One region of the Streptomyces sp. NPDC005423 genome, then DNA from elsewhere that is predicted to be linked to it. Evidence: riboswitches for the same ligand, from Rfam matches in the RefSeq annotation. Region 1 holds a riboswitch; each other region holds the start of a gene.
What was found. A riboswitch is a leader RNA that binds a small molecule or an ion and turns the genes downstream of it on or off. The one in region 1 is predicted to bind thiamine pyrophosphate.
Positions count from the first base shown of each region.

Region 2: another riboswitch for thiamine pyrophosphate. It lies ahead of ABZT12_RS25970 (cytosine permease); the one in region 1 lies ahead of ABZT12_RS14185 (thiamine ABC transporter substrate-binding protein).
Region 3: another riboswitch for thiamine pyrophosphate. It lies ahead of thiC (phosphomethylpyrimidine synthase ThiC); the one in region 1 lies ahead of ABZT12_RS14185 (thiamine ABC transporter substrate-binding protein).

Region 1 is NZ_JBEXET010000010.1:94,939-105,979, forward strand. It holds gene ABZT12_RS14165 (Rossmann fold nucleotide-binding protein) at 1-725, shown strand, start outside; gene ABZT12_RS14170 (LAETG motif-containing sortase-dependent surface protein) at 884-1,573, shown strand; gene ABZT12_RS14175 (ABC transporter ATP-binding protein) at 1,637-2,656, opposite strand; gene ABZT12_RS14180 (iron ABC transporter permease) at 2,657-4,399, opposite strand; gene ABZT12_RS14185 (thiamine ABC transporter substrate-binding protein) at 4,375-5,472, opposite strand; TPP riboswitch at 5,549-5,653, opposite strand; gene rlmN (23S rRNA (adenine(2503)-C(2))-methyltransferase RlmN) at 5,678-6,784, opposite strand; gene ABZT12_RS14195 (hypothetical protein) at 7,197-7,682, opposite strand; gene ABZT12_RS14200 (phosphatidate cytidylyltransferase) at 7,914-9,041, opposite strand; gene frr (ribosome recycling factor) at 9,041-9,598, opposite strand; gene pyrH (UMP kinase) at 9,729-10,487, opposite strand; gene tsf (translation elongation factor Ts) at 10,691-11,041, opposite strand, start outside.
Region 2 is NZ_JBEXET010000028.1:552-8,381, reverse strand. It holds gene gndA (NADP-dependent phosphogluconate dehydrogenase) at 1-1,429, opposite strand, end outside; gene thiD (bifunctional hydroxymethylpyrimidine kinase/phosphomethylpyrimidine kinase) at 1,528-2,340, opposite strand; gene ABZT12_RS25970 (cytosine permease) at 2,337-3,776, opposite strand; TPP riboswitch at 3,768-3,861, opposite strand; gene ABZT12_RS25965 (MFS transporter) at 3,906-5,108, opposite strand; gene ABZT12_RS25960 (cytochrome c oxidase assembly protein) at 5,174-6,160, opposite strand; gene ABZT12_RS25955 (LLM class F420-dependent oxidoreductase) at 6,500-7,291, shown strand; gene ABZT12_RS25950 (alpha/beta hydrolase) at 7,455-7,830, shown strand, end outside.
Region 3 is NZ_JBEXET010000001.1:649,038-660,078, reverse strand. It holds gene ABZT12_RS03100 (cytochrome ubiquinol oxidase subunit I) at 1-250, opposite strand, end outside; gene hisC (histidinol-phosphate transaminase) at 455-1,534, opposite strand; gene ABZT12_RS03090 (LacI family DNA-binding transcriptional regulator) at 1,957-3,069, shown strand; gene ABZT12_RS03085 (metallophosphoesterase) at 3,583-4,674, shown strand; gene ABZT12_RS03080 (hypothetical protein) at 4,866-5,723, shown strand; gene thiC (phosphomethylpyrimidine synthase ThiC) at 5,812-7,638, opposite strand; TPP riboswitch at 7,631-7,820, opposite strand; gene ABZT12_RS03070 (YibE/F family protein) at 7,892-9,358, shown strand; gene ABZT12_RS03065 (SsgA family sporulation/cell division regulator) at 9,526-9,963, opposite strand; gene ABZT12_RS03060 (helix-turn-helix domain-containing protein) at 10,063-10,926, opposite strand.

The sequences.
Region 1 (11,041 bases):
CCATGCTGCGCGCCGTCCACGACGACGCCGTCTCGGACGCGCTCGACGAACTCCTCGCGGGCGCACGGGTGGTGGGCGTCATGGGCGGCCACGCGATGGCGCGCGGGACCGAGGCGTACGCCGGTGCCGCGCGGCTCGGCCGCCGACTCGCCCGGGACGGCTTCACGGTGGCCACCGGCGGCGGACCGGGCGCGATGGAGGCGGCCAACCTGGGCGCCTACGCCGCCCCCTTCGACGACGCGATGCTCGACGAGGCCCTCCAACTCCTGGCCGCCGCACCGTCGTTCACGCCGTCGATCACCGCCTGGGCGCGGGCCGCCTTCGAGGTCCGTGACCGCTGGCCCGGCGGCGGCCCCTCGGTCGGCATCCCGACCTGGTTCTACGGCCACGAGCCGCCCAACGCCTTCGCGGCACACATCGCCAAGTACTTCGCCAACGCCACTCGCGAGGACGGCCTGTTGGCCCGCTCCAACGCCGGCGTGGTCTTCCTGCCGGGCGCCGCCGGCACCGTACAGGAGATCTTCGACAACGCGACGCCCAACTACTACGAGTCGCGGGGCGAACCCACGCCGATGGTCCTCGTCGACGTGCGGCACTGGACCGAACGGCTGCCCGCGTGGCCCCTTCTTCAGGCGCTCGCCCGGGAGCGGTCAATGGAGTCCCGAATCACCCTCGTTGACCGTATCGAGCACGCTCCGGACGCACTGAAACGTTCCGCTGGTTAATAAGCAGGCAAAGGCAACGGCCGTGACGCGCATATTCATTGACACTGCTTACGGCGCGCTTATAGACCTGTGAGACGCCTGGGGGTGGTGGTGCCTCGCCTCGACGTCGCCCCATCTCCCCCTGAACCCCCCTCAGTTACATCCCGTGAAGGGCAAACGTGTCCATATCTCGACGTTCCGCACGTTCTCTGCGTGTCCTCGGTGTCGCCTCCGCCTCGGTCGCGCTGGCGCTCGGAGTCGCGGGCAACGCGCTCGCCTGCAACATCAGCGAGTTCTCCGCCGAAGCCACCTGCGACGGCTCCAACGGTGTCATCACCGTCACCGACAAGGACGCCTCGGCCACCTCGGCCACCGTCACGGTGTTCCTGGAGAACAACGGCGCCGACGTCAAGCAGATCGGCGAGGCCCAGACCGTCAAGGGCTCCCGCGAGGGCGTGACCGTCAGCTTCAGCGAGGACTGGCAGCCGAACGCCGTCTACCGCGTCCACGTCAAGGCCGGCAATGTGGTCGACAAGGACATCTCGCCGAACCTGACCACGCCGTCCAAGGCCTGCCAGAGCGAGACGCCCACCCCGACTCCGACCGAGGCCTCCCCGACGCCGTCGCAGACCGCCACGGCGCCGGCCGACTCCGCCACCCCGGCCCCCTCCGCCACCAAGAGCAGCACCGCTCCCGCGGAGGCGGCCAGCAACGCCCCGTCCCCGGCCACCGGTGACTCCAACCTCGCCGAGACCGGTGCCAACTCCAACACCGGCCTGATCGCCGGTGCCGCGGGCGCCCTGGTCGTCGTCGGCGCCGGAGCCGTCTTCTTCGGCATGCGCCGCCGTGGGGCCAACAGCGGTCGCTGACCGCCCGACACCCGCACCGGTACGGCCCGTTCCCGCTTGCGGGGGCGGGCCGTACGCGTGCCGTCAGCCGAGCACGACGACCTCGGCCGCGTCGAACTCCACCCCGACCACGTCCCCGGTCTCCGGCGCCTCCCGCAGCGCGCACGCCGCCTCCAGCGGCGGCGCGTCCCCCGGCCGCAGCCGTACGGCGACATGGGTGCCCCGGAAGGTGCGGGCGGCCACCGTGCAGCGCAGGCCCTCGTCGGCGGCGACCAGACGTACCCCGGCGGGGCGTACCAGGAGGGTGCGGGCGCCCTGGGGAGCGTCCTCGGGGACCGGCACCTTGCCCCACGGCGTGTCGGCGACGGGTCCCGCGACGGTGGCCTCGACCACGTTGTCGAAGCCGAGGAAGCGGGCCACGAACGCGTCGGCCGGGTGCTGCCACACATCAAGTGGCGTACCGGACTGGGCGATCCGCCCGTCCCGCATCACCACGACCCGGTCGGCGAGCGCGAACGCCTCGCCCTGGTCGTGCGTGACCGCGAGCACGGTCGTGCCCAACCTGCCGAACAACTCCCGGAGTTCGACCACGAGCCGCTCCCGCAGCGACCGGTCGAGCTGCCCGAGCGGCTCGTCCAGCATCAGCAGCCGCGGCCGGGGGGCGAGGGCACGGGCCAGCGCCACCCGCTGCTGCTCACCCCCCGACAGCCCGGCCACGGCCCGTCCGGCCGCACCCGGCAGCCCGACCAGTTCCAGCAACTCCCGCACGCGGTCGTCCCGTTGAGCACGCGGCACCTGGTGCATACGCAGCCCGAAGGCGACGTTGCCCGCCACGTCGCGCTGCGGGAACAGCTGATGGTCCTGGAACATCAGCCCCACACCCCGCCTGTGCGGGGGCACCCCGGTCCGGTCCTGCCCGTCGAGCAACACCCGCCCGGCGTCCAGGGGTTGCAGCCCGGCCACCGCGCGCAGCAGCGTCGACTTGCCGCTGCCGCTGGGGCCGAGCACACAGACCGTCTCGTGCTCGGCGATCTCCAGGTCGACGCCGTCCAGCACGGGCCGCCCGCCGAACCGCACGGTCGCGCCCGCCACGCTCAGCAGCATCTAGAACTCCCCTGTCCGGTCGATGGGGTTCCCGCCGGCCGAGGCTGTCCGGGACTGGGGACCCAACCGCTCCAGGACCAGCAGGGCCACCGCGCACACCACCATCAGGATCGTCGAAAGGGCCATCGCCTGGCCGTAGTTGAGGTCCCCGGGCCGGGCCAGCAGGCGGGCCACCGCGACCGGCAGCGTCGGATTGTCGGGCCGCGCGATGAACACGGTCGCCCCGAACTCGCCCAGCGACACCGCGAACGCGAACCCGGCGGCGATCAGCAACGCCCGCCGCACCAGCGGCAGATCGACCTCGCGCCACACCCGCGAAGGCGACGCCCCCAGCACGGCGGCGGCCTCCCGGAGCCGTCCGTCCACCGCCCGCAGCACCGGCAGCATCGTCCGTACGACGAAGGGCACGCCGACCAGCGCCTGCGCGAGCGGCACCAGGATCCACGAACTCCGCAGCTCCAGCGGCGGCTTGTCGAGGGCGATCAGGAACCCGAAGCCCACGGTCACCGCCGACACCCCCAGCGGCAGCATCAGCAGCGCGTCGAACCCCCGCACCAGCCGGTCCGCGACGGGGGTGCCGGCGTTCTGGCGAAGCCGGGAAGGGGGGAGCCGGGTCAGGGCCGCGGCGGCGAGTCCGCCGATCACCACGGCGATGCCGGTGGCGGCGACCGCGTACTCCAGGGAGTTGCCGATCGCCGCGATCGGCGCGACCAGGAAGGTGCCGCCGTCGGCGCTGGTCAGCGCCCGGTAGTAGCGGAAGCCGGGGGCGTCGAGCGAGCGGGCGACGAGCACGGCCAACGGCAGCAGGAGCAGCACGGCGACGGAGACCAGGACCCCGCCCAGCAGCGCCCACTGGCCGGCCCCGCGCGGCCGTCGCGCCGTCCCCGCCGGATCGACCAGCCGCAGGACGCTCTCCCGCCGCCGTACCGTCCGGGCGTGTACGGCGAGGATCGCGCCGACCGCGACGAACTGCACGATCGTCAGCACGGCGGCCGTGGAGAGGTCGAAGAGCTCCGACGTCTGCCGGTAGATCTCCACCTCCAGGGTGGAGAACGTCGGTCCGCCCAGGATCTGCACCACACCGAACGAGGTGAAGGTGAAGAGGAACACCATCAGCGCGGCGGCTGCCACGGCCGGGGCGAGCGCCGGCAGCGTGACCCGCCGCCAGGCCCCCCACCGGGACGCGCCGAGCACCCGCGCGGCCTCCTCCTGACGCGGGTCGAGCTGCGCCCAGAGGCCGCCCACCGTCCGGACGACGACCGCGTAGTTGAAGAAGACGTGCGCGAGCAGGATGGCCCAGACGGTCGTGTCCAGCCGTACGCCCCACAGGTCGTCGAGGAGGCCGCCGCGGCCGACGAGCGCGAGGAAGGCCGTACCGACGACGACCGTCGGCAGCACGAAGGGGACCGTCACGGCGGCCCTCAGCACCTGCTTGCCCGGGAAGGCGAAGCGGGCGAAGACGTAGGCGCCCGGCAGCGCGACCAGCAGGGTGAGCGCGGTGGAGGCGAACGCCTGCCAGGTGGTGAACCAGAGCACGTGCCGGATGTCGGACCGGGCGAGCACGTCCCCGATCCGGCCGAGCCGCCAGACCCCGTCCGGGTGCAGGCCGCGCGCGACGATCGCGGCGACCGGGTAGGCGAAGAACACCGCGAAGAACGCGACGGGCCCGGCCATCAGCCCGAGCCGCACCGCGCTCCCCCGGCGGCGCCCGCGCCCGGCTACTTCAGTACGAGAGAGGTCCACGACTTGACCCACTGGTCACGGTTGGCGGCGATCTTCGACGGCGCCATGGTCTCGGGGTCCTTGGCCGCGGGACCGTACGCGGTGAACTCGGCCGGCACCTTGGCGCCCTCGACCACCGGGTAGACGAACATGTTGAGCGGCATGTCCTCCTGGAACTCTTTGGAGACCAGGAAGTCGATGAACGCCTTGCCGCCCTTGGTGTTGCCCGCGTTGCTCAGCAGCCCCGCGTACTCGGTCTGCCGGAAGCAGGTGCCCTGCGCGACGGCGGTGGGCGCGGTGGACGGCTTCGGGTCCGCGTAGACGACCTCGGCGGGCGGCGAGGAGGCGTAGGAGACGACGAGCGGCCGGTCGGCGCCCGCCTTCCTGCCGCCGGCGGAACCGGAGAACTCCTCGTCGTACGCCTGCTCCCAGCCGTCGACGACCTTCACGCCGTTCGCCCTGAGCTTCTTCCAGTACGCCTGCCAGCCGTCGTCGCCGTACTGGGCCGCGGTGCCCAGCAGGAAGCCGAGACCCGGCGAGGAGGTGGCCGCGTTCTCGGTGACGAGGAGGTTCTTGTACGCGGGCTCGGCGAGGTCGGCGAAGGAGCTCGGCGGGGCCAGCTTGTGCTTGCTGAAGTAGGCCTTGTCGTAGTTGACGCAGATGTCCCCGGTGTCGATCGGCGTGACCCGGTGCCGGCTCTGGTCTACGCGGTACTTCGGCAGGACCCGGTCGGCGCCCTTCGCGGCGTAGGACTGGAAGAGACCGTTGTCGAGCGCGCGGGAGAGGAGGGTGTTGTCGACGCCGAAGAAGACGTCGCCCTGGGGGTTGTCCTTGGTCAGGATCGCCTTGTTGACGGCCTGGCCGGCGTCGCCGTCCTTGAGGACCCTGACCGTGTAGCCGGACCGCTTCTCGAAGTCCTTGATCACGCTCTTCGACGCGGCCCACGAGTCGTGGCTGACGAGCGTGACGGTCTTGGAGTCCCCGCCGCTGCCGCCGCCGGACGAGCCGCACGCGGAGAGCGTGACGAGACCGAGCCCGAGGGCCGCGGCGAGGAACGTTCTGGCGGGCGTCCCGGCATGGCTTCTGTCGTGCACTGGATTCCTCCTGGATGACCAGGAAGAGACGCGGCCCTGCCCGGGGTCCTCGCGGAACCCGGGCAGGGCGCAACAGCTTGAGTGATGACCGAACTTCCTACCCAGAATGACCTGGGCGAGGTTCAGAGGGTCTGCGGTTCTCCCGCACTCTCAGCGCTGTGGCGCTCCCCTGTCGGAATATGAAGATGTACCTGCACCGGTCAGACTACCGCTCGGTCGCGGCGAGCTGACCGCAGGCGCCGTCGATCTCCTGGCCGCGGGTGTCCCGCACGGTCACCGGCACCCCGTGCGCCGCGATCGCCTCCACGAAGGCCTTCTCGTCCTCGGGGCGCGAGGCGGTCCACTTGGAACCCGGCGTCGGGTTCAGCGGGATCAGGTTGACGTGCACGGGCTTGCCCCTGAGGAGCCGCCCGAGCCGGTCACCGCGCCACGCCTGGTCGTTGATGTCACGGATCAGCGCGTACTCGATGGAGAGCCGGCGCCCGGACTTCGCCGCGTACTCCCAGCCCGCGTCGAGGACCTCGCGCACCTTCCACCGCGTGTTCACCGGGACCAGCGTGTCGCGCAGATCGTCGTCCGGGGCGTGCAGCGAGATCGCGAGCCGGCACTTGAAGCCCTCGTCGGCGAACCGGTGGATCGCCGGCACCAGTCCCACGGTCGAGACGGTGATCCCGCGCTGCGAGAGGCCCAGCCCGTCCGGCTCCGGGTCGGTGAGCGCGCGAACGGCGCCGACCACCCGCTTGTAGTTGGCGAGGGGCTCGCCCATCCCCATGAACACGATGTTGCTCAGCCGGGCCGGCCCGCCGGGAATCTCCCCGTCGCGCAGCGCCCGCATCCCGTCCACGATCTGGTGCACGATCTCGGCGGTCGAGAGGTTCCGGTCGAGCCCGGCCTGCCCGGTGGCGCAGAACGGGCAGTTCATCCCGCATCCGGCCTGCGAACTGATGCACATGGTCACCCGGTCCGGGTACCGCATCAGCACGGACTCCACCAGCGTCCCGTCGAAGAGCCGCCACAGCGTCTTACGGGTGGTGTCCTGGTCCGTCGACAGATGCCGTACGACCGTCATCAGCTCCGGAAGCAGCGCGTCCCGCAGCTTGGCGCGCGAACCGGCGGGGATGTCGGTCCACTGCTCGGGATCGTGCGCGAACCGCGCGAAGTAGTGCTGCGAGAGCTGCCGAGCGCGGAACGGCTTCTCACCGACCGCGGCGACCGCTTCCTTCCGCTCGGCAGGCGAGAGGTCGGCAAGATGCCGCGGCGGCTTCTGAGCTCCGCGGGGGGCGACGAAAGTAAGTTCTCCGGGTGCAGGCATAACCCTTCCAGTGTCGCAGATCAACTCCGGTGGCCCGGCCGGAGCGGGGTGGGGGGTGGTCACCTGTGGCTACCGACAGCCGGCGTCGGCCGGCTCCGCACGGGCCGGGGAGGGCCAGGAGCAGGGGCGGAGGGCTCAGCTGTCGCGATCGCTACTTCTTGGACGGGTGCCGTCAGTGGCGGCAGCTTGGAGCAACGCGGTATCTCGACAACTGTGGGGGCCGGTCGCCCCGTTGCCGCCGTCGTTCGCTGCTCGTCCGCAGGCGACGTGCACCGGGGCAAGTAAGCGCTCCCGCACCGCTGTTGGCGCCAAGCCAGCCTGAGTCCACGCCCGTTCCGGCACGGAAGTCACACGGACTGCAGTGGGAACTCGGCCGCCGGCGTCGCCCGCCCCCTCTTCGCCGGCGTCGCCGTCAGCTCGTTGTGCGCGCGGACGCGGTCAGGAGTTCTCGGCGCGTGTTGATCCAGTGCCCGGCGACGACGAGCAGTCCGATCGTGGCGGCCACGGCGACCAGGACAAGGGTGGGGAATCCGTCGTCTCCGTCCGGGTAGCGGTCACCGCACAGCCGGACCAGCCGAGGTCGCTCACGGGCTGCCTCCAGGCACACCCGGTCGCCCTTCCGGGGAGGGGGATAACCGCCGTTGGGTGCCTTGCGGACGGTGTGCCGTCGGCCTGCCACGGTGTACACGATCTCACCGCGAACGGGCTCCCCCTTGCCGGTTGACAGCACGACGCGGGAGACGACGCCCGTAACGCGTATCCCGGTCTCGTCGAGCAACTCCGCCTGCTGCCACTCGCGCAGCATCATGGCTCCTATGAGCCCGATGGCGCCCAGGAGGACCGCGGCGAGGAGCGCGTGCCACCGCTGCTTCGGGGCCCGGATCCGCAGACTTCGCAACGACCCCTCATCCTTCTGCGCGAGGCTCGACGTACTCCCGAGACTTGTGCACCACTCGGCGTTTCCGCTTACGCCGCCCCCCTGTCTCCGCCGCGACGCGTCGGAACTGCGATCCCAGGGCGCGGAACGGGCACAACCCCGTCAGTGTCGCAGACATACGAAGAGGGGCTCGCCGTCCTGTGGACAACGTGCCCCTCCCGTACGGAACCGCTGGTCAGCGGTGCGTGTCGGTCAGCCGGCGCCGACGAAGAGGACCAGCAGGAGCCACACCACCGGCGCTGTCGGCAGCAGTGAGTCCAGTCGGTCCATGATGCCGCCGTGGCCCGGGAGCAAGGTGCCCATGTCCTTGATGCCCAGGTCGCGCTTGATCATGGACTCGCCGAGGTCGCCGAGGGTCGCGCTGGCGGCGACCGCGAAGCCGAGGACGAGCCCCTGCCACCAGCTGCCGTCGTCGATCAGGAACTGCATGCACAGCGCGCCCGCCACCATCGCGAACGACACGGCCCCGACCAGGCCCTCTCGGGTCTTGCCGGGGCTGATGCGCGGAGCCAGTTTGTGCTTGCCGAAGCGCCATCCGACGGCGTAGGCGCCGGTGTCGCTGACCACCGTCAGAAGCAGGAAGGTGACGACCCGGAGCGGACCGTCGTCGGCGGTGAGCATCAGGGCGACGAACGTGGCCAGGAACGGCACGTAGAACGCCGCGAAGACGCCCGCCGTGACGTCCTTGAGGTAGCCCTCGGGCGGCTCGGTCATGCGCCAGACCAGGACCGCCAGGGCGGTGAGGGCCATGGCCACCCAGGCGCCCTCGACACCTCGTACGTAACCGGCGACGACCATCGCCGCCCCGCCGACCGCGAGCGGTACGAGGGGCGCCTTGATGTTCTTGCGCTCCCGCAGCCGTGAGGTGAGCTCCCAGAGGCCGACCACGACGGCGACCGCCACCACGCCCACGAAAGCGGCCTTGACGATGAAGAGCGACGCGACGATCACCACGCCGAGCCCGACGCCGACCCCTATGGCCGCGCCCAGGTCCCGGCCCGCGCTCTTCTTCTGCGGCACGGGTGCCGGTTGCGGGGCGTCGGACATGGGCTCCGGATTCTGCGAAGGGGCCCCGTGGGGCGTCGTCTGCTGCCAGGCGTCGTCGAGGACCGGGGGACCACTCAGCCGAGCGGTCCCCCGGTCGTCGTCCTGGTCTCCGCCCTGCGCGGGTACGTCGGGCACGATGGGCATGGGGCGAGTGTGCTGGGCTTGCTGCACATCGTATGCGGGACCCGCCGGGGCAGCCCCCTGGACAGGCCCCTGGCCGGGCGGCCCCCAGTACCCGGTCTGTGGCGGTGCGCCCCAGGGAGAGTCGTTCATCAGACCTCTAGCAGCTCCGCTTCCTTGTGCTTGAGGAGCTCGTCCACCTGGGCGACGTACTTCGAGGTGGTGTCGTCGAGTTCCTTCTCCGCACGGCGGCCCTCGTCCTCACCGACCTCGCCGTCCTTGACGAGCTTGTCGATGGCGTCCTTCGCCTTGCGGCGGACGGAGCGGATCGAGATCTTGGAGTCCTCGCCCTTGGTCCGGGCGACCTTGATGTAGTCCCTGCGGCGCTCCTCGGTCAGCTCGGGGAACACCACCCGGATGATATTGCCGTCGTTGCTCGGGTTGACGCCGAGGTCCGAGTCCCGGATCGCCTGCTCGATGTTGCGCAGCGCGCTCTTGTCGAACGGCGTCACCACGGCCATGCGCGGCTCCGGCACGGAGAACGAGGCCAGCTGGTTGATCGGCGTCAGCGCGCCGTAGTAGTCGGCCACGATCTTGTTGAACATCGCCGGGTGCGCACGACCGGTGCGGATCGCGGCGAAGTCCTCCTTGGCGACAACGACGGCCTTCTCCATCTTCTCCTCGGCTTCGAGGAGGGTCTCTTCGATCACCACTTGCTCCTGCGTGTCTTGAGTAGGCCCGGCTGCCGTGCTGTGTCGGCTTCGGCGGCCGGCTGCGTCGCGTCTTGTTCCTGCACGGTTCCCGACCGGCAGGACATTGTCCATCCCCCGGCGGGGCTCCTCAGCCCTGGCTGCCTTGGTCACCCACAAGCGTGCCGATCTTCTCACCCTTGACGGCGCGCGCGATATTGCCCTCCGCCAGAAGCTCGAAGACCAGGATCGGCAACTTGTTGTCGCGGCACAGCGTGACGGCGGTGGCGTCGGCGACCCGGAGGTCGCGGGTGATGACCTCGCCGTAGCTGAGCGCGTCGAACCTGACCGCGTCCGGGTTGGTCTTCGGATCGGAGTCGTAGACCCCGTCCACGCCGTTCTTGCCCATCAGCAGCGCCTCGGCGTTGATCTCCAGGGCGCGCTGGGCGGCGGTGGTGTCGGTGGAGAAATACGGCATGCCCATGCCGGCGCCGAAGATGACGACCCGGCCCTTCTCCAGATGGCGCACGGCGCGCAGCGGGATGTACGGCTCGGCGACCTGGCCCATGGTGATGGCGGTCTGGACCCGGCTGTCGATGCCCTCCTTCTCCAGGAAGTCCTGGAGGGCGAGGCAGTTCATCACCGTGCCGAGCATGCCCATGTAGTCCGAACGGGCCCGGTCCATACCGCGCTGCTGAAGCTCCGCGCCGCGGAAGAAGTTGCCGCCGCCGATCACGACGGCGATCTCCGCGCCGTCCCGCACGACAGCCGCGATCTCGCGGGCGATCTTGTGCACCACGTCGGGGTCGACGCCCAGGCCCCCGCCGCCGGAGAAGGCCTCTCCGGACAGCTTCAGCATAAACCGGCCGCGTACGTTGCCGTCGTCGCTCTTCTGGGGCTTGGTGGTCATTCCGTTCTCGCCTCTTTTACGTGTCGCACATACGAAGAAGGCCACTGCCGGTGGGGTGTCGTTCGCATCCCATGCCCGGCAATGGCCTCCTCGTCAGATCTGCTGTCGTCCGCTACGCGCGCGTGCGCAGCGACGTCCCGGGACGACTGCTGACGACCCTAGCGGGATTCCGCCGGGCGCCGCGCGCCGATCGCGGTACGGACTCAGATGCCGACCTTGATGCGCGTGAAGCGCTTCAGGGTGACACCCGCCTCGTCCAGAACCTTCTGGACCGACTTCTTGTTGTCGAGCGCGTACGGCTGGCCGAGCAGCGTGGCGTCCTTGAAGAAGCCGTTGACGCGTCCCTCGACGATCTTCGGCAGGGCGGCCTCGGGCTTGCCCTCGGCGCGGGTGGTCTCCTCGGCGACGCGGCGCTCGGTCTCGACGACCTCGGCCGGCACGTCCTCCTTGGAGAGGTACTTCGGCGCGAAGGCGGCGATGTGCTGGGCGACACCCTTGGCGATCTCGGCGTTCTCCTTGTCGAGCTCGACAAGGACACCGATCTGCGGGGGCAG
Region 2 (7,830 bases), on a different contig from region 1:
TCTCCGCACGGCCCTCCTCGCCCCACAGGGTGTGGAACGCGCCGTCGCGGTCGGTACGCCGGTAGGTGTGGGCACCGAAGTAGTCGCGCTGGCCCTGGGTGAGGGCGGCCGGCAGCCGCTCGGCGCGCAGGGTGTCGTAGTACGAGAGGGCGGCGGAGAAGGCGGGCACCGGGACGCCGCCGCGCGCCGCCGCGGCGACGACCTGGCGCCACGGCACCTGGGCGTCCGTGATCTCGGTCGCGAAACCGGGGTCGGCGAGCAGGCTGACCAGCTTGGGGTCGACCGCGTAGGCGGCCCGGATCCGGTCGAGGAAGGCCGCCCGGATGATGCATCCGCCGCGCCAGATCCTGGCGACGGCACCGAGGTCGATGTCCCAGTCGTACTCGGCGGCGGCGTCCAGGATCATCTTCCAGCCCTGGTCGTAGGCGATGAGCTTGGACGCGTAGAGGGCGAACTCGACCTGGGCGGTGAAGCGTTCGGACTCGTAGGAGGTCAGGTCCCAGGTCGTGCCGCCGGGCAGGTCGCGGTAGACGGCGCGCAGTTCGCGCTGCCCGGAGGCGGCGCGGGCGAAGGTGGCCTGGGCGATGGTGGTGACCGGCGAGCCGAGTTCGAGGGCGGTCTGCACGGTCCAGCGGCCGGTGCCCTTCTGCCCGGCGGCGTCCGCGACGATGTCGACGAACGGCCTGCCGCTCTCCGCGTCGGTGTGGGCGAGCACCTCGGCGGTGATCTCGATGAGGTACGACCCGAGGCGCCCCTCGTTCCAGCGCCGGAAGGTCTCCGCGATCCGCGCGGGCGAGTAGCCGGCCACCTGGCGCAGCAGGTCGTAGGCCTCGCCGATCAGCTGCATGTCGGCGTACTCGATGCCGTTGTGCACCATCTTCACGAAGTGCCCCGCGCCGTCCGTGCCGATGTGGGTGGCACAGGGTTCGCCGTCGACCTTCGCGCTGATCGCCTCGAACATCGGCCCCAGCGCCGCGTACGACTCCGGGGAGCCGCCGGGCATGATGCTCGGGCCGTTCAGGGCGCCCTCCTCGCCGCCCGAGACGCCCACGCCGACGAAGTGCAGACCGCGTTCGCGCAGGGCCGCCTCGCGTCGGCGGGTGTCCGCGAAGTGGGCGTTGCCGCCGTCGATGATCATGTCGCCGGGCTCCAGAAGCGGCGCGAACTCCTCGATCACGGCGTCCGTGGCCGCGCCCGCCTGCACCATGATCATGACGCGGCGGGGGCGTTCCAGGGCCGCCACGAACTCCTCGGCCGTCTCCGCCGGCACGAACTCGCCCTCGTGCCCGAACTCCTCGACCAGGGTCTGGGTCCGGACGGGCGTGCGGTTGTGGACGGCGACGGTGAAACCGTGCCGGGCGAAGTTCCGGGCCAGGTTGCGGCCCATCACGGCCAGGCCGGTGACGCCGATCTGCGCGGTCGCCTTCATGGTGTGCTCCTCGGGCGGCGGGCGGGCGGAGCGCTCGGCGCGGTTCCGCCCCTGTACCGGTCAGATACGGACGGTGGCCCCCGAGGCGTTCACCAAGATCATGAATCGGTCGCCGCGGAACCTCCGCGCGTCCGCCAGCCGTGGTCGACCGGACCGATCCCGCCGCCGAGCGCGAACCCGGCCGCGATCGCCCCGGTGACGTAGCTCTTGGCCCGCCGCACCGCCTCCGGGACCGGCAACCCCCCGGCCAGACCGACCGCCACGGCCGACGCGAGGGTGCAACCCGTGCCATGCGTATGCCGGTTGTCGTGCCGGGGCGCGCGCAGCCAGTGCTCCTCCCGGCCGTCGGTGAGCAGGTCCACGGCGTCCCCGGGCAGATGGCCGCCCTTCACCAGCGCCCAGCGCGGCCCGTACGCCAACACCGCGTCGGCGGCCCGCCGCAGGTCCGCCTCCTCCTCGACCACGACGCCGGTCAGCTCCGCCACCTCGCCGAGATTCGGCGTGGCCACCGTCGCCACCGGCAGCAACCGGGTCCGTACGGCGTCCAGCGCGTCCTCGGCCAGCAGCCGGTCCCCGTGCTTGGAGACGCCGACCGGGTCCACGACGACCGGCACCCGCACCCCCGCGAGCAGTTCGGCCACCGCTGTCACCAGGGCGGGGGAGGAGAGCATCCCGGTCTTCACGGCGTCGACCCCGATGTCGTCCACCACGCTGCGGAACTGGGCCCGCACCGCCTCCACCGGCAGCTCCCAAGCGCCCTGCACACCAAGGGAGTTCTGCGCGGTGACCGCGGTCAGGACACTCATCCCGTGGGCGCCGAGCGCCTGCGCCGTCTTCAGGTCGGCCTGGATGCCGGCACCGCCGCCGGAGTCGGACCCGGCGACCGTCAGCACCCGGAGCGGGGCGGTCATACGGCGCTCTCCGTACGGACGTCGCTGGCGGTCCCCGAGCGGACGCGGCGCAGGCGGGGCGGCGCGTACAGGGCGAGCGCGGCCACGAACGCCACGTAGTACGAGAGGTCGGCGCCGTGCAGCGCGCGGGCCACCGGACCGACGTAGAGGCCGGTGTCCATGAACGGCACCGCCGCGGCGAAGGCGCCGACGAAGGCGAGTACGGGCGGCAACCCCGCCTGCGGGCGGGCGAGTTCGACGGCGAGGTCTACGGTGTCGCCGTCCCGCAGCCGGGACCGGGCGAACCAGTCGACGACGACGATCGCCACGAAGCCGGGGATCCAGTAACCGACGAACAGCAGCACGTTCTGGAAGCGGGCAGTCGTGTCGGCCGCGTGCATCCACAGCACCAGCGGGAAGCCGAGCGCCGCGGCGACGGCGGCCGCCGCCGGGCGCGGCAGCCGCACCCCCAGGGTCTGCGCTGCCAGGGAACCGCTGTAGTCGTTCATGGCGTTGCTGCACAGGGCCGCCAACGCCACGGCCAGCAGCCCGAATCCGCCCACCACCCCGCCGCCGAGCAGCCGGCGCACCCCGCCGGCGGTCTGGTCGGTCAGCACCGACGCACCCCACAGCCCGAGCGCCTGGACGGCGACGAACGACAGCACGAGCCCGGCGAGCGCGCACCCGAACATCCGCGACCGGGATGTGCCGCTCGGCAGATAGCGGCTGAAGTCACTGGCGTACGGCGCCCAGGACAGGCTCAGGCTGAGCGCGATGGTGCTGGTCAGCACGGCCGCCCCGGCCCGGTCGCCGCCGGTGACGGTGGAGCTCGTCGTGAGGTGGACGCCGTCGAGGAGACGCCAGGCGATCAGTGCGAAGGCGGTCCCGAGCACGAACGTCATCACGGTCTGGAGCCGGTGGACGGCCTCGTAGCCGAGGACGCCCAGCGCGCCCTGCCCGGCCATCAGCACCAGCACGCCGAACCAGAAGGGCCAGCCGCAGAGTTGGGCCAGCGCGTCCCCGCCGAAGAGTCCGATCAGCGCGTCCCAGGCGATCGAGGAGAACCACTGCAACAGCGCGGGCACGGTCACCGACCGGCCGAACGCGAGCCGGGCGAGCGGCAGTTGGCCCGCGCCGGTGCGACTGCCCCAGGTGCCGAGGCAGGCGGTGGGCAGTGCGCCCACCAAGGTGCCGACGACCACCGCGGTGAGGGCGGTGGCGAAGTCCAGGCCGAGCGTGCCGCCGATGGTCCCGGTGAAGACGCCCGTCATGGTCAGATTCGGCGCGAACCACACCGTGAACAGCCGCCCGGCGCCGCCGTAGCGACGGTTCTCGGGGACGGGCTCGATGCCGTGGCCCTCCACCCGGAGGTCGCCGGGGGCCGAGGGCATCCGCCCGTCGAAGACGTCCGGGCCGGTGCCGGCGGGCACCCCGCCGGGAACATGCGCCAATGGCATGGAAGACATCCCTCCGCCAGTACGAACTGGTTCAGGTTCGACGGGTGTGATCTCAGCCCTCGCGGGGGCACCCCGTGTCCGGTTACGGCGCAGAGCCTAACCCGAATCCCTCGTACGCCGGTACGGGAGTCAGCCCGCCGTCGCCACCCGACGGGTCACGAACCCGATGAGCGCGGCGACCGCCGACAGGATCGCGACGCTGGTGAGCGCCGTGGGCAGCGAGAACCAGTCGGCCATGAACCCGATGGCGGGCGGTCCGAGCAGCATGCCGCCGTAGCCGAGTGTGGAGGCGATGGCCACACCGCTCGGCCCGGCGAGCGCGCCGGCGCGTTCGACGGCGACCGGGAAGAGGTTGGCGAGGCCCAGTCCGGTGATCGCGAAACCGGCGAGCACCGCCCAGACGGACGGGGCGAGCGCGCCGAGCAGTGTCCCCGCCGCGGCCGTGGCACCGCCCGCCACCAGGGTCCGGGTCTGCCCGAGCCGTTCCAGCAGGGCCGTGCCGCTCGCCCGGCCGATCGTCATGGCGAGCGCGAAGCACGAGTAGCCCGCCGCCGCGAGCCCTGGACGGGCGCCGAGGTCCTGCTGGAGGTGGAGGGCACCCCAGTCGGCCATCGCACCCTCGCCGTACGCCGTGCACAGGGCGATGAGGCCGAAGACGACGACCAGCCACCGGGTGGGAGGCGGCAGACGGCGGCGGGTGCCTTTGCCGGGGCGCGGGGCGTCGGCGGGCACGGGGGGTTCGATGCGGAGCAGGGCGCGTCCGGCGACGGCCGTCACCAGCAGGCCGGTCACCGTCAGGCCGAGGAGATGCCGGGTGGGCGAGACGGCCCCGGCGACCAGCCCGCCGAGGCCGGCGCCGATCATCCCGCCCAGGCTGAAGGCCGCGTGGAAACTGGGCATGATCGGCCGCCGGAGCGCGGCGACCAGATCGACCGCCGCGCTGTTGAAGGCCACGTTGAGCCCGCCGTACCCCACGCCGAGGACGACGAGCGTGGCGCCGAGGGCGAGTGCGGAGTGGGTGAGCGGCGGCAGGGCGATGCTCAGCGAGAGCAGCACCGCGCAGCCGACGGTGACGCGATGGCTGCCGTAACGGTGGCAGAGGCGGCCGGTGACCATCATCGTGAGGACGGCGCCCGCCGAGACGCCCAGCAGCGCGAGGCCGAGGGTGCCGGCGGAGGCGCCGGTCCGCTGCTTGATGGCGGGGATGCGGACGATCCACCCGGCGAAGAGGAATCCGTCGAGGGCGAAGAAGACGGTGATGACCAGCCGGAGCCGGCTGAGCGCGCGGTCGGGTGCGGGGGTGGCCGTGCTGGGTTTGTTTATGAGCGGCACAAAACGCAGGCTAGGTGCGGGGGAGGGAGCGCCACAAGGGAACGGCCGCCTTCCGCGAGGCAGCCTCAGCGCTCCGGCCGCTGCTGCCTGATGCGCTGTGCGACCTCGCTGTTCTCGGTCTCCCACCACGGCCGTACGAGATCCGGCGCCGGTGTGCCGGCCGGCGAGGAAGCCGTGGGCACCGCCCGCACCAGCTCGGTCTCCAGGCGGCGGTCCAGGGCGACGGACTCGGCGCGGTCGGTCCGCGCCCACTGGACCAGGATCGCCAACAGGAAGGGCAGCGCCACCAGTTCGGCGATGCTGACCATCGCGCCGCCGCCCACCTGCTGGTCGTGCCGGACGTCGGGGGACCAGGACGGGGCGTGGCTCAGGTACCAGGCTCCGGCGATCAGGGTGCCGTGCGTCATCACCACGATGCCCGGCACGGCATCGAAGATCCCGTCGAGGAACACCAGCGCCGCCCGCACGGGATGGGTGCACCACCTCGGCAGCGTCTCCTCGCGGGTGAGCACCGGCACCACGAACAGGGAACCCGCCAGCAGCAGATGGAGATACATCAGCTGGTGCAGCCAGTTCACGCGCAGGGCGGTCTCGAAGTACGGGGTGAAGTACACCGTCAGCTCGGTCGTGAGCACCAGGGCGGTGCTGACCAGCGGGAAGGTGAGCAGCCGTACCAGCCGCCCGGTCATCGCCCGCCGGACCCGCTCGGCCCGCCGCTCGGGCAGCGCGCGGACGGCCAGTCCCAGCGGATCGCCGAGCGCCAGGCCGAGCGGGGCGACCAGGTCGAGGAGGATGTTCTGCACGGCGGCCGGCCAGAACAGCACGCGGTCGTAGACGGCCAGCGCGGACATCGTGGCCACGACGAGCGCGCCGAGCCCGAGCAGGGCGAAGGCCGCGACGCGGGGGACGGGCCAGGGTTCGCCCCGGCGCCGCAGCCGTACGACGCCCCAGGCGTACAGCCCGCCGAGCAGCAGGACGAGCAGCAGTGCGGGCAGGTCCGGTTCCCACGCGGAGAACAGCCGCCCGGTCGTGAGCTGCGGCGGACTCCCCATCGCGATCTACCTCCGTGCCGTGCGCGTCGGACCGTCTTCCGGCGGACCCGCCGCAGCACTGTACGCCGCCGGGTTCATACCGAATCCCTACCTCTGCGCCCTCGCGGCACCGGACCGCGCCGGGGCCGGACCGCCGGGGTGACAAGGGCGGCACGCGATCCCCTCTTACTTCAATGGTGTCGATCTCTCGTGATGAGAGTTGACTTGCATGAGGAAGGCGGGGCCTCTAAGTTGACGAGAGTCAACTCTCACGAAGGGTGCTACCCGTGGAACTCGGTCTGCACATCTCGGATCACCTATCCCGCCGGGCCGAGACGGCTCGCCCATGACCTGACGCGGGTGGTGGTGGCCGCCGAGGACGCCGGGTTCGCCCGGGTCAGCGTCATGGACCACCTCTGGCAGATCGGCGTGGCCGGCCCGCCGGAGCACGACATGCTGGAGGCGTACACCACCCTCGGCTATCTCGCCGCGCGCACCTCGCGCGTCCAACTCCTCGCCTGGGTAACGGCGGTGAGCTACCGGGCACCAGGTCTGCTCGCCAAGCTGGTGACCACCCTCGACGTGCTTTCCGAGGGCCGCGCCTGGCTCGGCATCGGCGCCGGCTGGAACGGCGCGGAGGCCGCGGGGCTCGGGCTCCCCTTCCCGGACACGGCCGAGCGGTTCGAACGGCTGGAGGAGACGTTGCAGATCTGCCTCCAGATGTGGAGCGGCGACGAACGGCCGTACCGGGGCCGCCACTACCGGCTCGGGCGCACGCTCAACGTGCCGCGTCCGATCCGGCGTCCGCCCATCCTGATCGGCGGCGGCGGAGAGAAGAAGACGCTGTGCCTGGTCGCCCGCTACGCGCAGGCGTGCAACCTCTTCGCCGGCCCCGGTCTGGAACACAAGCTGGACGTCCTGCGCGGCCACTGCGAGGCCGAGGGCCGGGCGTACGACGACGTCGAGAAGACGGTCATGCTCTCCCTCGACCCGGGCGAGCGGGGCGAGCGGATCGACGTCCTGCTGGACCAGCTGCGACGGCTTGCCGAGCTCGGTTTCACCGAGGCGCACGGCCGCGTCCCGCGGGTCTGGGAGACCGAGCGGCTGGCGCTGATCGGCAAGGAGATCGTGCCGGTCATCGCCGGCTTCTGACCCCGCTGCCCACGCGGCTCACCCCGCCCGCGCCACCCGCGCCGCCCCGTCAGTATCGATGTCTCGCAGAAAGTCCGCCATCGTGGTGAGAGTGGACTTGCATGAAGACTGCGAGTCCTCTACGTTGATGAGAGTCGGCTCTTACGAAGAAGGAACGGAAACCATGACCTCTCCGACCCCCGCCCCCGCCCCGACCCGCACCGTCGACCTCTCCGGCGGCCTCTCCCTCACCATCCAAGAGTACGGCGAGAACACCGAGGGCACCGGGGTCCTCCTGCTGCACGGCGGCGCCGGACCCCGCACGATGGCGGGCCTCGCCACCGCGCTCTCGGAGCACGTCCACGCGATCGTCCCGACCCACCCCGGCTTCGACGGCACCCCCCGCCCCGAGTGGTGCGACTCGGTCCCCGACCTGGCCGGTGTCTACCTCGACCTGCTCGACGCGCTCGGCCTCACCGGCGTCATGGTCATCGGCAACTCCATGGGCGGCTGGATCGGCGCCGAGATGGCGCTGCGCGACAACCGCCGCCGCCTCGGCG
Region 3 (11,041 bases), on a different contig from region 1:
AGTTCATGCCGAACTGGAACTCCTGGACGATGCCGGTGACGACGCCCATGGCGATGTTGATCAGGAAGAGCTTGCCCCAGAACTTGGTCGCTCTGAGGTACTTCTCGTTCTCCGTCCGCACCCAGGCGGTCTGCAGCCCGGCGGTGAGGGCCGCGAGCGAGATCGTCAGGGGGACGAACAGGAAGTGGTAGACGGTGGTGATGCCGAACTGCCAGCGCGCCAGGGTCTCCGGCGCCAGAGCCAATTCCACGTCGTCAGTCTCCTTACGTCACCGTGGTCACAGCGGTTGTTGCCCCTTTTGTCAGGGACAACAGCGGAGCAACCGGGACACGCTTGTGAACGCGTTCACATTCACAAGCAAGTATGACGCATGGCCGTTCGAACCCGAACAGGTGGGGCCCCCTACTCGTCAAGGGGCCCCACCCCACCCCACCCCACCCCACCGCACCAGCGGTCAGAGCTCCTTGCGGAACCCTTCCGTCACCTTCAGGAAGATGTCGTTCGCCTCGGTCTCGCCGACCGTGACCCGCACGCCCTCGCCCGCGAACGGCCGCACCACCACACCCGCCTGCTCGCACACCGCCGCGAAGGCGGACGTGCGCTCCCCCAGCCGCAGCCACACGAAGTTGGCCTGCGTCTCCGGGACCGTCCAGCCCTGGGCGCGCAGCCCGTCGACCACCCGGGCACGCTCGCCGACCAGCGAGCCGACCCGGCCCAGCAGCGCGTCCTCCGCCCGCAGCGAGGCGATCGCCGCCTCCTGCGCCAGCTGACTCACCCCGAAGGGCACCGCCGTCTTGCGCAGCGCCGCCGCCACCGGCTCGTGTGCGATCGCGAATCCGATCCGCAGTCCCGCGAGGCCGTACGCCTTGGAGAAGGTGCGCAGCACACAGACGTTCGGCCGGTCACGGTAGAGCTGGACGCCGTCCGGCACCTCCATGTCCCGGATGAACTCCCGGTACGCCTCGTCCAGCACCACCAGCACATCCCCGGGCACCCGGTCGAGGAAGCGCTCCAGCTCGGCCCGGCGCACGACCGTGCCCGTGGGGTTGTTGGGGTTGCAGACGAAGATCAGCCGGGTCCGGTCGGTCACCGCGTCCGCCATGGCGTCCAGATCGTGCACGTCACCGGCCGTCAGCGGCACCTGCACCGGCGTGGCGCCGCTGATCCGCGTGATGATCGGGTACGCCTCGAACGAGCGCCAGGCGTACATCACCTCGTCGCCGGGGCCGCTGGTGGCCTGGATCAGCTGCTGCGCGACACCGACCGAGCCGGTGCCGGTGGCCAGATGGGACACCGGCACGGCGAAGCGCTCCGCGAGCTCGTTCATCAGCCCGGTGCACGCCATGTCGGGGTACCGGTTGAAGGAGGCCGCCGCGGCGGTCACGCTCTCCATGACTCCGGGCAGCGGCGGATACGGGTTCTCGTTGGAGGACAGCTTGTACGCCACCGGACCGTCCGCCGCGGCCGGCCGGCCCGGCTTGTAGGAGGGGATGCCCTCCAACTCGGCACGCAGCCTCGGGCTCGTCTCGCTCACCGCAGTCCTCCTCAGGGCGCATCAACGGCTTCCAATACTTCTCACCATATGAGGATTCAGCTCCGTCGAGTACCGGTCCGGAGCCCCGGGACGTCCCCCAGCGGCGACCGCGTGCGACGCCCGCGCATCAGCCACATCAGCGGATGAAGGTGTACGAACCGGGGGCGCGTCGTACATATATCTACGCGCGGGTAGCTCACGCCGTGGCGCGCATCACTCATACAGGTGAGTTGAGACCTCTTCGAGACATCGGGGCCTTGGCAGGCCCATGCGCGCCGACGCGTCACGTAATGCCATTGGATCGTTTAACTGACTACTTTTCCAAGGCAGTTGGCCATGGATGACCATGCAGAAACGTGCCTGTCAACGCGTGCATATGCGTCCGCACTACCCCACCGCATGAGCCCTACTATCGGCTCGCCATGACAGCAGCAGGGAAGCACCAGGTGAGCCGCGCGGAAACCTCACGTCGGGGAAGTCGGCCGGGCCGGGCGGGAATCAGAGATGTCGCCGCCGCAGCCGGCGTCTCCATCACGACCGTCTCCGACGCCCTCAACGGCAAGGGCCGGCTCCCGGACGCCACCCGGCGCCACGTCCGCGAGGTGGCCGACAGACTGGGTTATCGCCCCTCGGCGGCGGCCCGAACCCTCCGTACCGGCAAGTCGGGTCTGATCGGCCTGACCGTGACGACGTACGGGGATGAACCTTTCACCTTCACCGAGTTCGCGTACTTCGCCGAGATGGCCAGAGCCGCCACCTCGGCCGCGCTCGCCCGCGGCTACGCCCTCGTCATCCTGCCCGCGACCTCGCGGCACGACGTGTGGTCCAACGTCGCCCTGGACGGCACCGTGGTCATCGACCCGTCCGACCAGGACCCGGTGGTCAGCGAGCTCGTCCGGCAGGGTTTACCGGTCGTCTCCGACGGCCGCCCGGCCGGCACCCTCCCGGTGACCGCCTGGGTCGACAACGACCACGAGGCCGCCGTCCTGGGCATCCTCGACCACCTGGCCGACGCCGGCGCCCGCCGGATCGGCCTGCTCACCGGTACCAGCACGGACACGTACACCCATCTCTCGACCACCGCATACCTGCACTGGTGCGAGCGCGTGGGCCAGGATCCGGTGTACGAGTCCTATCCGGCGCACGATCCGTGCGCGGGTGCCGTCGCCGCCGACCGGCTGCTCGCCCGCCCGGACCGCCCCGACGCCGTCTACGGCCTCTTCGACCCGAACGGCACCGATCTGCTGGCGGCCGCCCGGCGTTACGGACTGCGCGTCCCCGACGACCTGTTGCTCGTGTGCTGTAGCGAATCCATGGTGTACGCCAACACCGAGCCGCCGATCACCACGCTCTCCCTGAAGCCCCGCCGGATCGGTACGGCGGTGGTACAGCTCCTCATCGACGCCATCGAGGGACTCGATGCGGATCTGCCCGTCGAGCAGGTGATACCGACGGAGCTGATCGTGCGCACGTCGTCGCAGCGCCGTCCGCCGCGCACCACGGTCAGCCCCCCGCGCTCCCCGGAGCAGGGTTAGCGCTGTGACCGGCGGCTCCGTGGTCGGCCGACCGGTGATCCGTGGTCGGCCGACCGGTGATCCGTGGTCGGCCGATCGGTCGGTGCGACGCCGGCCACTTGAGAGGGGCGATCGCCCCGAGGCGCACTCGATCGGCCCGTGAAAAGGCCTCAACTGCCGTGCTGATCAACCCTGAAGACTTTGTGAGCGTCCTGCTCTGCCCGCGCCCGGGCGCGGGCGGCGCGCAACGGGCGGAGACGGTGCCGAGTCTCACACCGGGGCACGGCGACGGGGGCGGAAAGGGGCGGCACCGGCGGAAACAAGCCGCGTGCGAGGTGGGAACCGACCGGCGTCAAGTCGCCGCCGCAGGGACGAAGCTGGTCCCAATCGGGGCGAAAGCCGCGGTGAGCTGGAGTCCTGCGCCGATTCACCACCCCTGGGTCATCACATGGCGCGATCCGCATTCCTATGATGGGCGCACGACACCGCGGGCCGCTGCGACCAGGCAGTCCGATGCGGTGCAGACGCGGCGGGATGGTGGAGGGGTCGATGACTCAGGGGGCCGGTCAGGGACCCACGGTGGAGCGGACGGCGACGTTGCGCGACTTCCGGGTGCCCGCGTACGTCCACGAGACCGGTCCGTACGACCAGAGCACGCACCCGGGTAACGCCGTCGTGCCCGGCGAGGAGGCGTACCCGGAGGGGTACACGCCCACCCAGCGCGACCTGCCGGTCATTCACCGCGGCGACACGCTCCAGATGCCCGTCGAACCTGCTCCCCAGGCCGCCCCGCACCAGTCGGAGGGCGTGGGTCCGCTTTTCGTCGTCGGAGACGTGCACGGCTATATCGACGAACTCGTCGCGGCCCTTCAGGAGAAGGAGCTGATCGACTCCGACGGACAGTGGTGCGCCGGCACCGCCCGGCTCTGGTTTCTCGGCGACTTCACCGACCGCGGTCCTGACGGCATCGGCGTCATCGATCTCGTGATGCGGCTCTCCGCGGAGGCCGCGGCCGCGGGCGGCTACTGCAAGGCCCTGATGGGCAATCACGAGCTGCTGCTCCTCGGTGCCAAGCGGTTCGGCGACACCCCCGTCGTCTCCGGCGCCGGCACCGCCACCTTCCAGGCGGCCTGGCTGCTCAACGGCGGCCAGAAGACCGACATGGATCGCCTCCAGGACCACCACCTGCAGTGGATGGCCCGCCTCGACGCCATCGAGGAGGTCGACGGTCATCTGCTCGTCCACTCCGACACCACCGCCTACCTCGACTACGGCGACTCGATCGAGGCGGTCAACGACACCGTCCGCGAGACCATCACCCGCAACGACGCGGACGAGGTCTGGGATCTCTTCCGCAAGTTCACCAAGCGTTTCTCCTTCCGCGACGAGGGCGGCGCGGACCATGTCCGGTCCCTGCTCGATACGTACGGCGGCGCTCGTATCGTTCACGGCCACAGCCCGATTCCCTACCTGCTGGGCGAAGTCGGCTCCGAGGACGGCGAGGACACCGCGGATCCCGTGGTCGAGGGGCCGCACGTCTACGCCGACGGACTCGCCATCGCGATGGACGGCGGAGTGACCATGGCCGGAAAGCTGCTGGTCCAGCAACTTCCCCTGGATAACTGACCGTTTGACGGGCACGCGTCCCCTTCGGAGGACCGATGGCCTCCAGCGCCGGCCAGGGCCAATTTCTGGAAACCCCCTGTCAACGTGTGCCGTCGTCGCTCTACCATCGGCTTATCCGTAGCAGGCTCCCCTCCGTTTCTGCCCGACGGCTCGTTGGCATGCGAGCCCCAAGCCCTACGGAGCATCGGGGGATGCACATGAACAGCGTTCCGCAGCACCTGCACAGCGAGGACCGCCAGGAGTACGAGCGGATCCTCGACGAGGCGCTGCGCTCCGCCCCACACCGCCCTGAACTGGCCGCCGACGGACAGCGGCTCAACCCCGAACAGCTGCGCACCATGGCGCTGAACGCCACCGAACTCATCACGGCGGCGGCAGCGACCGAGTACCAGCACTACGTGAAGGTCCGCGAGGAACTGCGCCGACCGGCGCCGTCCGCCCCTTCCTCCGTCGACGAGACCGGCTCCGGGGAACCGGTCATCGGCGCGATGGGGCTCGCCACCACCCTGGGGGAGGCGGGCGAGGGTGCGGGCGCCGTCGCGGTCGCCGCCGTCCTCACCCCCGTCCTCGCCGGTACGGCCGCGGCGATCTTCCTCCTCGTCGGCTACACCCTCAAGATGCTCGACCCCGAGCCGGCGTTCGCCAAGACCATGCTCACCGCCGGCTGGGTGTTCGGCGCGATGGCCGCCGCCGCGATCCTCGTCGCCGCCGTCGGACTCCTCCTCACCGCCCTGCGCAACAGGCCCTCGCTGGAGAGCGGGCCCTACGGCGAGCCGGACGGTGAGGTGGCACTGGCCAGGGATGCCTGGCACGAAGCCCTGTTGGAGCGCGGGATGCTGCCGTTTCTACAGGAGGCGCTCTCCGCCCCGGGTACGGCGGCGCTGCGCCGCACACCTTCGCCGGCCCCCAGCCGTATCCCGCACCTGGGTTACGGCCGCCCCGGCTTCAGCAGCCCCGACGAGGGCTCCGCCCCGGGCCATCGCCCGAGTTTCTCCAGCCCGGACTTCTCCAGCCCGGACTTCGGGGGGCCGGAACACCAGCCGGAGTAACCCCTCGGCTTGCGCCCCCGCCTTCGGGGAGCGCAAGCCGAAGACCCGGCCTCCGTACCGGCTCGCTGAGCGGCGCTAGGCCCGACGGTCAGTCGACCACCGGCAGATACACCTTGCTCCCGCCGGCCGCGAACTCCTTCGACTTCTGGAGCATGCCCGCGGCGATCTCCTCGGGTGACGCCCCCGCCTCCGCCGTGCCGCCGAACTGCTCCGTGATGCTCTGGCTGATCCTCATGGAGCAGAACTTCGGCCCGCACATCGAGCAGAAGTGGGCCGTCTTGGCGGGCTCGGCCGGCAGCGTCTCGTCGTGGAACGCCCGTGCCGTGTCCGGATCGAGGGCCAGGTTGAACTGGTCCTCCCAGCGGAACTCGAAGCGGGCGTCGGACAGCGCGTCGTCCCAGTCCTGCGCACCGGGATGCCCTTTGGCGAGGTCGGCCGCATGGGCGGCGATCTTGTAGGTGATGACGCCGGTCTTGACGTCGTCGCGATCAGGCAGGCCCAGGTGCTCCTTGGGCGTCACATAGCAGAGCATGGCCGTGCCCCACCAGGCGATCATGGCGGCACCTATGCCGGAGGTGATGTGGTCGTACGCCGGCGCAACGTCCGTGGTCAGCGGGCCGAGCGTATAGAACGGAGCTTCATCACAGATCTCCTGCTGGAGGTCGATGTTCTCCTTGATCTTGTGCATCGGGACGTGGCCCGGGCCCTCGATCATGGTCTGTACGTTGAAACGCTTCGCGACCGTGTTGAGTTCCCCGAGCGTCCTCAACTCCGCGAACTGGGCAGCGTCGTTGGCGTCCGCGATCGAGCCGGGCCGCAGACCGTCGCCGAGCGAGTACGTGACGTCGTAGGCGGCGAGGATCTCGCAGAGTTCCTCGAAGTTCTCGTAGAGGAACGACTCCTTGTGGTGGGCCAGGCACCAGGCCGCCATGATCGATCCGCCCCGCGAGACGATGCCCGTCTTGCGGTTCGCCGTCAGCGGCACGTACGGCAGCCGCACGCCCGCGTGGACGGTCATGTAGTCGACGCCCTGTTCGGCCTGCTCGACGACCGTGTCCTTGTAGATCTCCCAGGTCAGTTCCTCGGCCCTGCCGTCGACCTTTTCCAGGGCCTGGTAGAGCGGCACCGTGCCGATGGGGACGGGGGAGTTGCGCAGCACCCACTCGCGGGTGGTGTGGATGTTGCGGCCCGTAGACAGGTCCATGACCGTGTCGGCGCCCCAGCGGGTGGCCCACGTCATCTTCTCCACCTCCTCCTCGATGGATGAAGTGACCGCCGAATTGCCGATGTTGGCGTTGACCTTCACCAGGAACCGCTTGCCGATGATCATCGGCTCGCTCTCCGGATGGTTCACGTTGGCCGGCAGCACCGCCCGTCCGGCCGCGATCTCCGCCCGGACCACCTTGGCCGGAACGTTCTCCCGTAGGGCCACGAAGTCCATCTCGGCCGTGATCTCGCCCCGCCGTGCGTAGGCGAGTTGGGTGACCGCCGTCCCGTCACGACCCCGGCGCGGCTGCCTCGGCCGTCCGGGGAACACCGCGTCGAGGTTGCGCAGACCGCCGCGTGGCGAGGTGTGCTTGATGCCGTCGTCCTCGGGCCGGACCGGCCGTCCCGCGTACTCCTCGGTGTCGCCGCGAGCGATGATCCAGTTCTCCCGCAGCGGTACCAGCCCTCGGCGGACGTCGGTGTCGACGAGCGGATCGGTGTACGGGCCGGAGGTGTCGTACAGCGTGACGGATTTCCCGTTGGTGAGATGGACCTGACGGACCGGCACCCGCAGATCGGGGCGCGCACCCCCGAGGTACGCCTTGTGCCAGCCGATGGGCCTCCCGGCCTCCCTGGCAGACGAGCCGGTCGGCGAGCCGTCCGTCGCGTGCTGCGTGACGGCAGGCGTGCGTGCGTCCTTGTGGGTCATGAGACCTACTCCCTACGCCGGCATTACCCGGTAACAGGTTCAGCGGTCGACGCAGCGATTTCGGTCCGCCGGTGTTTCCTGTGAAACATCACTCGATACAGCTGACGTTTCACGTGAAACATCGCAGACACGGAGGTCAGCGCCCTCTCAGCCCGGTGCTCCGAGCTCCCGCGTGTGCAAAGGTGGCTCCACGCTAGCGTCATGTGTGGCGCGGTGAACAGTGCGCCTCCGCCGTTCTTGCGATGATCGGGCGGTGACCGCGACCCAGCAGCCCCCGTACCCGTCACCCGGGCCACCTCATGCACACGGCGCCGGAGAGGGCGAAGGCCATGGACAGGCTGAGCATCGCGAAGCCGTCGCCGGAGGTGGGCACGACTCGGGCGGCAGACGCGGTTCCGGGAGCGGTGGCGGTCACGGCCATTCCCACAGTCATGGGCCGGCCGCTCCCGTCTCGCGCCAACTGCGCAAGGTCATCGCCGCGATCCTGATCCCCTTCGCCGCGGCGGTCGTCGTCGGGCTTGTAGTGCTGTGGCCGGGCGGTGCCCCGCCGCACCAGCGCACCGGGGTCGGCTTCGACCGACAGACGCACCAGGCGACGGTCAGCAAGGTCGTGAGGGTGAGCTGCAAGTCGGTGAACGCGTCGGGGAGTTCGTCGACCGACGACTCCTCCACCGCCGACGGTTCGTCGGGCGAGGAGGGGGGCGGCACCTGCAAGAAGGCGACCGTCCGGGTGGACACCGGCAAGGACAAGGGCCGTACGTTCACGGAGATCGTGCAGCCGGACCAGTCACGGCAGTTGCACCAGGGCGAAAAGGTCGTGGTCGCCTATGAGCCCACCGCGCCCAAAAACCTGCAGTACTCGGTCAGTGATGTGAACCGTCAGTTCCCGATGGCGCTGCTCGCCGGGATCTTCGCGCTGGCCGTCGTGGTGGTGGGCCGACTGCGGGGCGTCATGGCGCTGGTCGCGCTGGCCGTCAGCTTCATGGTGCTGACGTTCTTCATCCTGCCCGCGATCCTGCACGGCTCGAATCCGCTGATCGTGGCGGTGGTGGGCGCGAGCGCGATCATGCTCATCGCCCTCTACATGTGTCACGGCCTGTCGGCCCGTACGTCGGTGGCGGTGCTCGGCACACTCATGTCGCTGATCCTGATCGGCGTTCTGGGCTCGCTGTTCATCGGCTGGGCGGCACTCACGGGCAACACGGACGACAACACCGGCCTGATCCATGGCCTCTATCCGTCGATCGACATGAGTGGTCTGCTGCTCGCCGGCGTCATCATCGGTTCGCTCGGTGTGCTGGACGACGTGACGGTGACGCAGACGTCGGCGGTCTGGGAACTGCACGACGCCAATCCGTCGATGGGCTGGCGCGGGCTGTACCGGGCGGGCATCCGGATCGGCCGCGACCACATCGCCTCCGTCGTCAACACGCTCGTCCTCGCGTACGCGGGCGCGGCGCTGCCGTTGCTGCTGCTGTTCTCCATCGCGCAGAGCAGCGTGGGGACGGTCGCCAACAGCGAACTGGTCGCCGAGGAGGTCGTACGCACGCTGGTGGGGTCGATCGGTCTGGTCGCGTCGGTACCGGTCACCACACTGTTGGCCGCCCTGGTCGTCTCGGCGGACCGGCCGGCCCCGGGGACGGCCCCGGCAGCGGTGGCGGGATCGGGCGCGGCACCGGCACCGGCACGCGGCGGGAAGGGCCGGCGCCGCAAGCACTGATGGCCGTGGGCGACGTAGCGACGCGAGGGGCGGGGTGGCGGGTGGCGGTGTGTGCCCCCGTCTCCGTGGCGGCACCACATGTCGGGCTGACGGCCGGTGTGGCTCGCGGCCTCGGGTGAGCAGAAGCGATACACCAGCGCGGCGTGGTGTGGTGCGCGATAACGGCTTCAGCCCGCGCTCTGCTCCTCCGCCAGGATGCGGTAGAGGACCTCGTCGAGGTGGGTGTCGTAGTCGTCCAGCGCCGCCTCCTGGCCCAGCGGCACCAGCTTGTCGGTGCGGTCCAGAAAGGCCACCAGGGGGGCCGCGCCGGAGCGGAACACCGCCTGGTCGCCGCCGACCTGAAGCCGGATCAGCACCTCGCCCAGCGTCTCGGCATCGACGGGTGCGATACGCACGTCGCCCTCTCCGCACGCCCGGCCCACTCCGTCGATCAACAACTCGCGTCCGAAGGTCCAGGTCACCGGCGCGTCCCCGGGCAGATGGAAGGTCAGCCGTACTGCGTAGGGATCGCGCGTCTCGTAGCCCAGTTCCACCGGGATACGGAAGGAGAGCTCCTCGGACACGAGGAAGCTCATCATGACCTCAGCCTGCACGGACTCACGCATCGCCCATCCCGTCATGTGCCGTCGACCGGCCCGGAAGGAGTCCCCGCAGCCTGGTGAAATATTGCGGAACGTAGGCTACAGATTACAAGGAGTGAGTTTTCAGATACTGATCGAAATCGCGAGTGACCCCAGCAGCCTGCCGGCCTCGCTCTGCAACTTCGCTGCCGCCGTGGGGAGTTGGTCGGCGTGATGTGCGGGCAGCGAGATGGCGAACGTGGCGGCCGTGGTACCGACGGTGATCGGAATCGCGGCGCAGACCGCTCCCAACGCGTATTCCTGACGCTCCGTCACCGGCTCCATCCGTCGCATCCGGTCGAAGCGCCGCAACAGGGAGTGGCCGTCGCGCACGGTGTACGGGGTGAGGGAGCGCACGGGGTACCGGTCCAGATGGTCGCGCCGGCCCTCCTCGTCCAGCTGGGCCAGCAGACACTGCCCGATCGCGTGCGCGTGCGCCGTCTCGTGGAAGTCGGCCCACTCCTCGACCGCCGGATTGGCGGAGGTGTCGGAGACGTGCATGACCTCGATCTCCCCGTCGCGGTACATCGCGTAGTACACGGGGACGCCGATCGCGTCGCGCCAGCGCGCGAGGGTGTCGGCGAGGGTGCTGCGACGTTTCTGCTGGGCTCCGCTGCTGCTCAGCCGGTCGGCGGCCTCCCCGAGGAAGAACAGCCCTCTGTCGCGGCGCAGATAGCCCTCGTGGACGAGGGTGCGCAGCAGGTGGTAGGCGGTGGGGAGGGCGAGGCCGGTCTCCCGGGCCAGTTGTTTGGCCGGTGCGCCGTGTTCGTGCTCGGCGACCGTTTCCAGCAGGCGCATCGCCCGGCGTACGGAGCCGATGAGGGTCGCGGACTGCTGTTCGGGGGGTCTTGCCGAGCGCTGCTGGGGCGGGGTTGTCGCGGAGCGCGGCCGTCCCGGTGCGGTGGGGGGTGTGTGCGGTACCGCGGGTGCGGTGTCAGCGGTGGCCAAGGGTCACTTCCGGAGCGCGAAGGGGGCATCCCGTGCGGGGAACACGGGGGTGAGGGTGCGCCGCCCGCGGGGGTCGTCCCCGCGTCGCGTTCCGGACTGTAACCGCCCGCCACCG